DNA from 2 places in the Gordonia sp. AC31 genome. Region 2 is predicted to be linked to the other one. Evidence: riboswitches for the same ligand, from Rfam matches in the RefSeq annotation. Region 2 holds a riboswitch; the other holds the start of a gene.
The links. Region 2 has a riboswitch for cyclic di-AMP ahead of Q9R39_RS09255 (transglycosylase family protein). Riboswitches for the same ligand answer to the same signal wherever they lie in the genome.
Positions count from the first base shown of each region.

Region 1 (4,182 bases), on a different contig from region 2:
CGCCGCACGATCACGCGCGTAGACGTTGACCGCGGGGCTCGACGACACGGGCGCTGCGGACGAGCCGGGCCCGTCGGGCACGTCGACCGTGCCGCACGCGGTGGCAACTGCGATGACCAGAACGACCACGGCCGAGACGAGGCCGGCGCGCCCGCGCGGTGAGGTCACCGGTGGGACTAGAACCGGCGGGCAGAGTTGTACGGTCCGGCCTCGTCGAGCGGCTCGACCTTGACCGGAACGCCGAAGGTCGAGGCGTGGATGACATAGCCGTCACCGACGTACATACCGACGTGATGGGCATCGGGATAGTAGATGACCAGGTCACCGGGCTTGAGATCGTTCTTCTCGACCGGCTGACCACCGGCCATCTGCGCCTGACTCGATCGCGGGATGGTCTTGCCGGCCTGCCGGAACGCCCACACCATGAGTCCCGAGCAGTCGAACGAATTCGGTCCGGTGGCGCCCCACACGTAGGGGTCACCGATCCGGGTGAGCGCGGCGTGGGTGGCGATCAGCCCGGCGGCGGTGCCCTTGGGCACCAGTCGCGGATCGAAGTCGAAGGTCGGACCGCGCAGAGCCGCCAACTGCTTGCCGGTCATCGACTTGTAGATCGACCGGATCTGGATCGCCTGGAGCTGCAGGTCGGCTTGCTTCGTCTGAAGGTCACCACGGACCCGTTCGGCGCGGGAGACCGCCTCGGAGGCGGCCACCGCCGTGCGCTCGGCATCCTTCTTCGCGATGGCGGTCCTGGCCCGTACCTTCTTGATCGCGGTCAGGTCCACCGACGCCTGACGCGAGATCATGTCGAGACCCGACATCTGGTCCAGGAGCGCCTGCGGGGAGTCGCTGACCATCACGGCGTACAGCCCGCTGACCCGCGCGCCCTGATAGCTGGCGCGGACGATCGCGTCGACTCGGTTCTGGTGCACGGCGAGCTGGGCGCGGCTGGTGTCCAGCGTCTGCTGCGCCTCGTCCGCGGCTTTCTTGGCCGCCGCCACGATGCCGCGCTGCTTGTCGTACTCGATCTTGGCGTTGTGCATCGCCTCGGTGGTCTTCTCCGCGTCGATGCCCAGTTGCTTGTAGCGGTCGAGCAGCTGATCGGCCGAGCGCGCGGGCACCGCACGGGCGTCCCCGACGCCGCCGGCGACGGTCGGTGCCAGAACGGCGAACGCCGACAGGACACAGAGCGCCACCATCAGCGGACCCGAACGCATCCTCGGCCGCGTCGCGCGACCACGCCCCTCCCCGATCAGCACGGTCTACTCACTCCCTCGTGTGTGCTCGTCGATCCCTGAGCATCCCGGGCCCCTGCACCCGTACCCCGCGTCCCGTCGACCACCCTAGGCGGCCGACCGGCCCCCGGGACTGGTTCGGGCGGATCGCAATCCACGCGATCCGCCCGTCCAGAGACCTTCGTGCTCAGTCTGTTCGTGTTCAGTTGTCGTCAGTACCGACGGATGCCCGTCAGGGTCCACTCCTTGACGGCGTCGCGCTTGACCGGCGTGCCGTAGTTGGACGAGTGGACGAACTGACCGTTGCCGACGTAGATGCCGGCGTGGCCGCCACCGTTGAAGATCATGACGTCGCCGGGCTTGGCCTCGGAGTACGACACCGCGCGTCCGCCGCCGAGCTGGCCGTAGCTGTCGCGCGGGATGTTCTTGCCGGCCTGCTTGTAGGACCAGTAGACGAGGCCCGAGCAGTCGAATGCGTTGGGGCCGGCGGAGCCGTAGGAGTACGGCGCACCGATCTTGCTCTCGGCGGCCTTCACGGCCTTCTGACCGGCGGTCAGCTGCGGCTGGCCCAGGGGCGCGCCGCCACCCTGCGGGCGGAACTGCTGCGGGATCTGCTCCGGCGCGATACCCGGCACGGTGAACTGCCCCAGGTTGGGGATCTCGACCGTGGCGGCGGGCGACTTCTTCACCGGCGTGGCCTCAGGCGCGGGCTTGGCCTCCGGGGCCTTCGCGCCGGGCAGGGCCGGGATCTCGAAAGTGCCCAGCGGGGTGTGGACCGGGGCCGCGAGAGCAGGGCCGGCGGCTGCGGCGAGCGAACCGAGTGTGATCGATCCAGCGATCACCGCCTTCTTGGCGACCGTGCTGCCACGATTGGGCTGTTCCAAACGATGTTTGGCCACGAAGCGAGTTCTCCTTCAGATCTTCCTCTACCGCCGACCGAGTTAGCTGTCGGGTTCGGGCCGGAAGAGTGGCCCTACACGTTTTTCGCGCATGAGGTATCCACTGGACACTCATGCGTGGCAACGCGATTCACCCCGATTCGGATCGGTTTCGACCGAGTCGCATCAGTGGTGATGCGCTCCGACGAGCCCGTCCGAAGGTTGTGGTTCCCCGGTTCGCCCGCGAGGGCGATTGAGCGGTGACTACTGCGGACCACTTCTGTTGAAGCGGGACGCTCCGCAAAGGTCTCAGAAAGGTTACGAAATCGGATGCGCTCTGTCCACCAGGCGACGGACAGCCAAACCTCGGCCGCTTCTCAGCCTGCCCTGAGGACGGTCACAGAGGCGCGTCGATCCGGCACCTGAACTGCGGTTTTGGCGGATCTTGCAGATCGTGCAGCGGCGCTGGTCACCATTGCAGCAGCCTGCAGAACATCGATGGCGAGGTCCAGTTCGGCATCCGCGTCCGAGGTGGCCGCCGTTACCGAACCTCCACCTTCGTGCGGCATATCGTCCCAGCTCGGACCACCAAACAGCACTGTCATCATGCACCCGTCGCAAGCGACGGGACGAGCCGGGCAGCGCGCACAATCGACGTACATAATGTGATCTCCATCTCATCTGGCGAGGGCGGGCCGCGTCGGCCCCGTTACGGGTCGTTGTGACCGTGAGAAGACCGCATTTCTCACGTCCAGGTGGAGACTAGGGGCGCCCACCGACAAGTCCGTCGAACAGCGATCGACACAGCAGTCACACGGGTCACACGACACGATGTCGGAGCGTCGCGGTCGCGATGTCGGTGGATCGAACTAGTGTTCGCCGGGTGACGCAGACCAGCGTGGACGGCTCGCCCGCGGGGCAGCTCACCTTCGCCGACCTGGAGGCCGCCGACCAGGGGGCCACGGGCGAGACGTCGAACGAGTTCAGCGACCGGTCGCTCTTCGAGACGACCCTCGTCGTCGTCGACCTCGAGACCACCGGGTCCGACCCGGTCCGCGACCGGATCACCGAGATCGGCGCGGTCAAGATCCGCGGCGGCGAGGTGGTCGGCGAGTTCGCCACGCTGGTCGACCCCGGCCGGCCGATCCCCCCGCAGATCGTGACCCTCACCGGCATCACCACCGCGATGCTGACCGACGCCCCCCGGATCGAATCGGTGCTGCCGTCGTTCTTCGAGTTCGCCCGCGGCTCGATCCTGGTGGCCCACAACGCTCGTTTCGACATGGGTTTCCTTCGGCAGAACGCGATCCGGCTCCACCTGCCGTGGACGTTCAGCCTCAGCCTGTGCACGGTGACCATGGCCCGGCGCATCCTCAGCCGTGACGAGGCGCCGACGGTCAAGCTGAGCGCGCTCGCCGACCTGTTCGACGTCTCCGTGCGGCCCACCCACCGGGCGCTCGACGATGCGCGCGCCACGGTGGAGGTCTTCCACCGGCTCCTCGAGCGCGTCGGCAATCAGGGCATCGCGACCGTCGGCGACCTGACGTCGTATCTCCCGAAGACCGACCCGCGCCTGCGCGCCAAACGCGCACTCGCCGACCATGTCCCGGCCCGTCCCGGGGTGTACCTGTTCCGCGGCCCGTCGAACGAGGTCCTCTACGTGGGCACCGCGGTGGACCTCCGCCGCCGGGTCCGGTCGTACTTCAGTGGCAACGACCCGCGCCGCCGCATCGCGGAGATGGTGCTCCTCGCCCAACGGGTCGACGTCGTGGAGTGTTCCCACGCCCTGGAGGCCGCCGTCCGCGAACTCCGGCTCCTCGGCGCGCACGCACCGGCGTACAACCGACGATCGACCCAGCCGCACAAGGGTTGGTGGGTGACCCTGACCGAGGAACGCTTCCCCCGGCTCAAGGTCAGCCGAACACCCACCGACGAGTCGATCGGCCCGGTGGGCAACCGCAACAACGCGGCGACCGTCGCCGACGTGATCTCGGCGGCCGCCGGTCTGCGCACGTGCACGACACGGCTCGGCGCGACGGGCTACCACTGGTGTCCCGAGGCCGATGGGAGGC
Region 1 covers NZ_JAUZVK010000001.1:183,753-187,934, forward strand. Annotated here, with positions in the region: gene Q9R39_RS00825 (hypothetical protein) at 1-168, opposite strand, end outside; gene Q9R39_RS00830 (NlpC/P60 family protein) at 177-1,214, opposite strand; gene Q9R39_RS00835 (C40 family peptidase) at 1,445-2,131, opposite strand; cyclic di-AMP (ydaO/yuaA leader) riboswitch at 2,148-2,380, opposite strand; gene Q9R39_RS00840 (hypothetical protein) at 2,488-2,718, opposite strand; gene Q9R39_RS00845 (DEDD exonuclease domain-containing protein) at 2,964-4,182, shown strand, end outside.
Region 1: linked by a shared signal. The riboswitch ahead of Q9R39_RS00835 (C40 family peptidase) and the one ahead of Q9R39_RS09255 (transglycosylase family protein) in region 2 are both predicted to bind cyclic di-AMP.

Region 2 (4,182 bases):
GGGTCGGACGCCCGGGACACCGGGCCGGCCGGCGGCTCCCGGTTGAGTCATCTGGACGAGTCCGGAACGGCCCGCATGGTCGACGTCGGCGCCAAGCCGACGACGAAGCGTCGCGCCGTCGCCGCCGGCACGTTCCACACCACCGCCGAGGTGATCGGTCTCCTCAGCGAGTCGCGGCTGCCCAAAGGAGATGTGCTGGCCACGGCGCGCATCGCCGGGATCATGGCGGCCAAACGCACCGACGAGCTGATCCCGCTGTGCCATCAGCTGGCGTTGTCGTCGGTGGAGGTCGACTTCGCGATCGGCGCCGACACGATCGAGGTCACCGCGACCGTGGCGACCTCCGGCCAGACGGGTGTGGAGATGGAGGCGTTGACAGCGGTCGCAGTCGCCGGGCTGACACTCCACGACATGGTCAAGGCCGTCGACCGACGGGCGCAGATGGACGGCATCCGCCTGCTCGCCAAGACCGGCGGCAAATCCGGCGACTGGTACCGCGAACCGTCTGACCCGGCTCATGACTGACCAGAGAACTCCTCGCGTGGCGCGCGTCGTCGTCGCGTCGAACCGCGCCAGCAGCGGTGTCTACGAAGACCGGTCCGGACCGATCATCGAGGCCTGGCTGGTCGAGCAGGGCTTCACCGTCGACGAGTGCGACGTCGTCGCCGACGGCCCGCCGGTCGGCGAGGCCCTCCGCGCCGCGATCTACGCCGAGGTCGACCTCGTCATCACCACGGGCGGAACGGGTTTGACGCCCACGGACCGGACTCCGGAGCAGACCCGCCCGCTCCTCGACGTCGAGATCCCGGGTCTGGCCGACGCCATCCGGTCGGCCGGGCTGCCGACGGTGCCCACCGCGGTCCTCTCACGCGGACTCGCCGGAATCGCCGGGACGACCCTCGTCGTGAACCTGCCCGGTTCGACCGGCGGGGTCCGCGACGGGCTCGGCGTCCTCGCCGGCGTCGTCCACCACGCGCTCGATCAGATCCGCGGAGGCGACCACCGATGACCCGAGAGGCCGGCTCGCACGTGGTGCACACCGCGGTCGTCGACGAGCCGATCACGCTGGCCGACCACGAGGCGATGGTCATCGACGCCGCCGAAGGTAAAGCCGGTGCGGTGGTCGGGTTCGTGGGCGCGGTCCGCGACCACGACGGCGGCCGCACCGTGACCGCGCTGCATTACTCGGGGCATCCCACGGCGACGAAGGTCCTGGCCGAGGTCGTCGCGGAGGTCTCCGCGGTCCACGGGGTGCGCGCGGTCGCGGTGTCCCACCGGGTCGGCGACCTCGTCATCGGCGACATCGCGTTCGTGGTCGCGGTGGCGGCCGACCATCGTCGGGCGGCGTTCGAGACCTGCTCGCGCCTCGTCGACGAGGTCAAGGCCCGCCTGCCAGTCTGGAAACACCAGTTCTTCGACGACGGCACCGACGAATGGGTCAACTCGGCCTGACCCCGCCCCCCGCTGGTTGAGCTGACCCCCGCTGGTTGAGCTGACCCCCCGCTGGTTGAGCTGACCCCCGCTGGTTGAGCTTGTCGAAACCAATGGAAAAGGGCCCCGCACGGATGGTCCATCGTGCGGGGCCCTTCGTCTGGGTCCCAGATCAGGCGTCGAGCGGCGATCAGGGGTTGGGCAGCAGGTGCTTGTTGTCGTTGAACAGCTTGATCTGGTCCTGGTTCAGCGTGACGCCGCTGTCCTTGGCCGCCTGCCAGAGGTTCTTGATCTCGGGGCTGACGCCGGCCTCGGTGAGGGCGTCGGTGACCTGGTTGGCGACGTCCTCGGTGGTCTTCGCCAGGTCGACGCTGCCGTTGCCGCCGGGGAGCACCGGGGCGATCTCACGCGGGGTGTCGGTCGGCGCGCTGCGCGGGGTCGAGCCCGACAGGCCGGTGCCACAGGTGGGCCAGGCACCCTTGCCCTGCGAACCGAGCACACGCTCGGCGACGACGATCTGCTCCTCGCGCGAGGCCTGATCGGCGGTTGGGGCGAACTCGCCGCCGCCGTGGCCGGTCCAGGTGCTCGGGGAGAACTGCAGGCCGCCGTGGTAGCCGTTGCCGGTCGCGATGGCCCAGTTGCCACCGGATTCGCACTGCGCGACCTGGTTCCACTCGGCGTCGGTGGCCGCATTGGCGGTACCGGTGCCCAGGAGGGCTGCTCCGCCGCCGAGGACCGCGCCGGTGAGGGCGACCTTGGTGATGGTCTTGGCGGCCGTGCTGGTCGTCTGCTTGCGATGACGTCCGGACATGTCTGTGTTTCCTCTCTCCACGCGCCTACGAAGTCAGCTGTCGGGTTCGAGCGAGAGGTGCTCGGTCCCGGGTCGTCGTGGTGGTCGCCGCGACTTCCGGGACTTAACCCCGAGGACACCTGGTGTGGTGCCCGGTCTCAGGGGATGAGGTTGGGTCCCCCGTCCTCGTTCCTAGATTGCTTGTCGTTCCCACCGGCGGAACGAGGCTCGGCGCGGCCGGTGGGACGTTATGTCTTGGTTGCTGTGTCGTGACCTCCGAGGAGGACGCTTCGAACAGTACGTCGTTCGTTGGACTGAATCACCTGCTTGGACGCAAGCGATTTTCGGCCCGGATCCGGGTCTTCCGACCCACTTCGGCCGTCATCCCAGTTCAACGGGTTAGTGGCCGTCCCGTGCCCATCCTGTTACCGCACCGTGATGTGACTAAGGTCACAGGCCGGGTGTGGCGTCAGCCACCGGCAAACGGGGGGAGGACGTCGAGTGTCGTGCACGTGCCGAGCGCACGCGTCCGATCGGAGAACGCGATCTCGTCGCGCAGATACGAGCAGCGTTCGAGAACCGTGGCGAGGGAGGGGTTTCCGGCGGCGAGGATGCCCTCGAGGGCGCCGAGCGGGGTCGACGGGTCGACGTCGATCACCTTCTCCTCGGCACCGGCCGCGGCGCGCGCGGCCGCGAAGAAACGAACTGTGAGCTGCATCGGACGCGAGCCTAGCCGCCGATCGCCGACATCGGCCGATCCGGTTGGGTGAAGCCCGCCGCGTTCACTTCGTGGCCCGCCGCTTTCGCCCACATGTTCGCGCGCCACAGGCGCGCGAGGGCGGCGTCGATCTCGTCGTCGGGGAGGGTGCGCAACGCGTGCCGCACGTCGGTTTCCGACGTCGCGAACAGGCAGTTGCGCAGTGATCCGTCCGCGGTGAGCCGGGTGCGGTCGCAGTCCCCGCAGAACGGCCGGGTGACCGACGCGATCACCCCGACGCGTGCCGGGCCGTGCGCGCCGCGGTGGCCGTCGACGAGCCACGTGGCGGCGGGCGCGCTCCCACGTGGCGCAGGGTCGGGCAGCAGGGTGAACCGCTTCCGCAGGGTCGCGAGGATCTCCTGTGCGGTCACCATCTGTGCTCGCTGCCACGCATGGTCGGCGTCGAGTGGCATCTGTTCGATGATGCGCAGCTCGTAACCGTGCTCGAGACAGTAGGCGAGCAGGTCGGGGACTCCGGGCAGGTCGCTGCGGTCGGGTACCACGGCGTTGACCTTGACCGGGTCGAGCCCGGCGCGGCGGGCCGCCGCCAGGCCGTCGAGCACATCGGACAGACGGTCCCGGCGCGTGATCTCGGCGAAGCGGGCCGGGTCGATGGTGTCCAGCGAGATGTTGATACGGCCGAGGCCGGCGTCGACCAGACCGCCGACCCGCCGGGTCAGTCCGAGTCCGTTCGTCGTCATCGCGATCTCGGGCGACTGCGGGAGGCCCGCGACGGCGGCGATGACGTCCTCGAGGTCGCGGCGCAGCAGTGGTTCGCCGCCGGTGAATCGGATGCGCTCGATTCCCAGGTGGCGCACTGCGACGGTGAGCACCCGGATCAGTTCGTCGGTGGACAGCACCTGGTCGGTGGGCATCCAGTCGAGACCCTCGGCCGGCATGCAGTACGAGCACCGCAGATTGCAGCGGTCGGTGACCGAGACCCGGAGATCCTTCGCGACCCGACCGAAGGTGTCGAGCAACGGCCCGTCGGTGGGCGCGTCGGAGGTCGCTGCTTCCCGCGGGGAGCGGGGCAGCGGCAGTCCGAGGCCGACCGTGCTCATGGTGCTGGGCGACTCACTTCCGGGTCGGGTCCGTGCGCGCCTCCAGGGCGCGGAAGGTGCTGGCGTGGAAGACCAGGGGCTCGATGTCGGGATCGGCGCGCAAGGTCTCGATCTCCAGCAACACGACGGTGTGGTCGCCGGCC
Region 2 covers NZ_JAUZVK010000006.1:63,503-67,684, forward strand. Annotated here, with positions in the region: gene moaC (cyclic pyranopterin monophosphate synthase MoaC) at 1-525, shown strand, start outside; gene Q9R39_RS09245 (molybdenum cofactor biosynthesis protein B) at 518-1,009, shown strand; gene Q9R39_RS09250 (molybdenum cofactor biosynthesis protein MoaE) at 1,006-1,452, shown strand; gene Q9R39_RS09255 (transglycosylase family protein) at 1,622-2,242, opposite strand; cyclic di-AMP (ydaO/yuaA leader) riboswitch at 2,249-2,465, opposite strand; gene Q9R39_RS09260 (hypothetical protein) at 2,691-2,939, opposite strand; gene moaA (GTP 3',8-cyclase MoaA) at 2,951-4,039, opposite strand; gene Q9R39_RS09270 (flavin reductase family protein) at 4,053-4,182, opposite strand, start outside.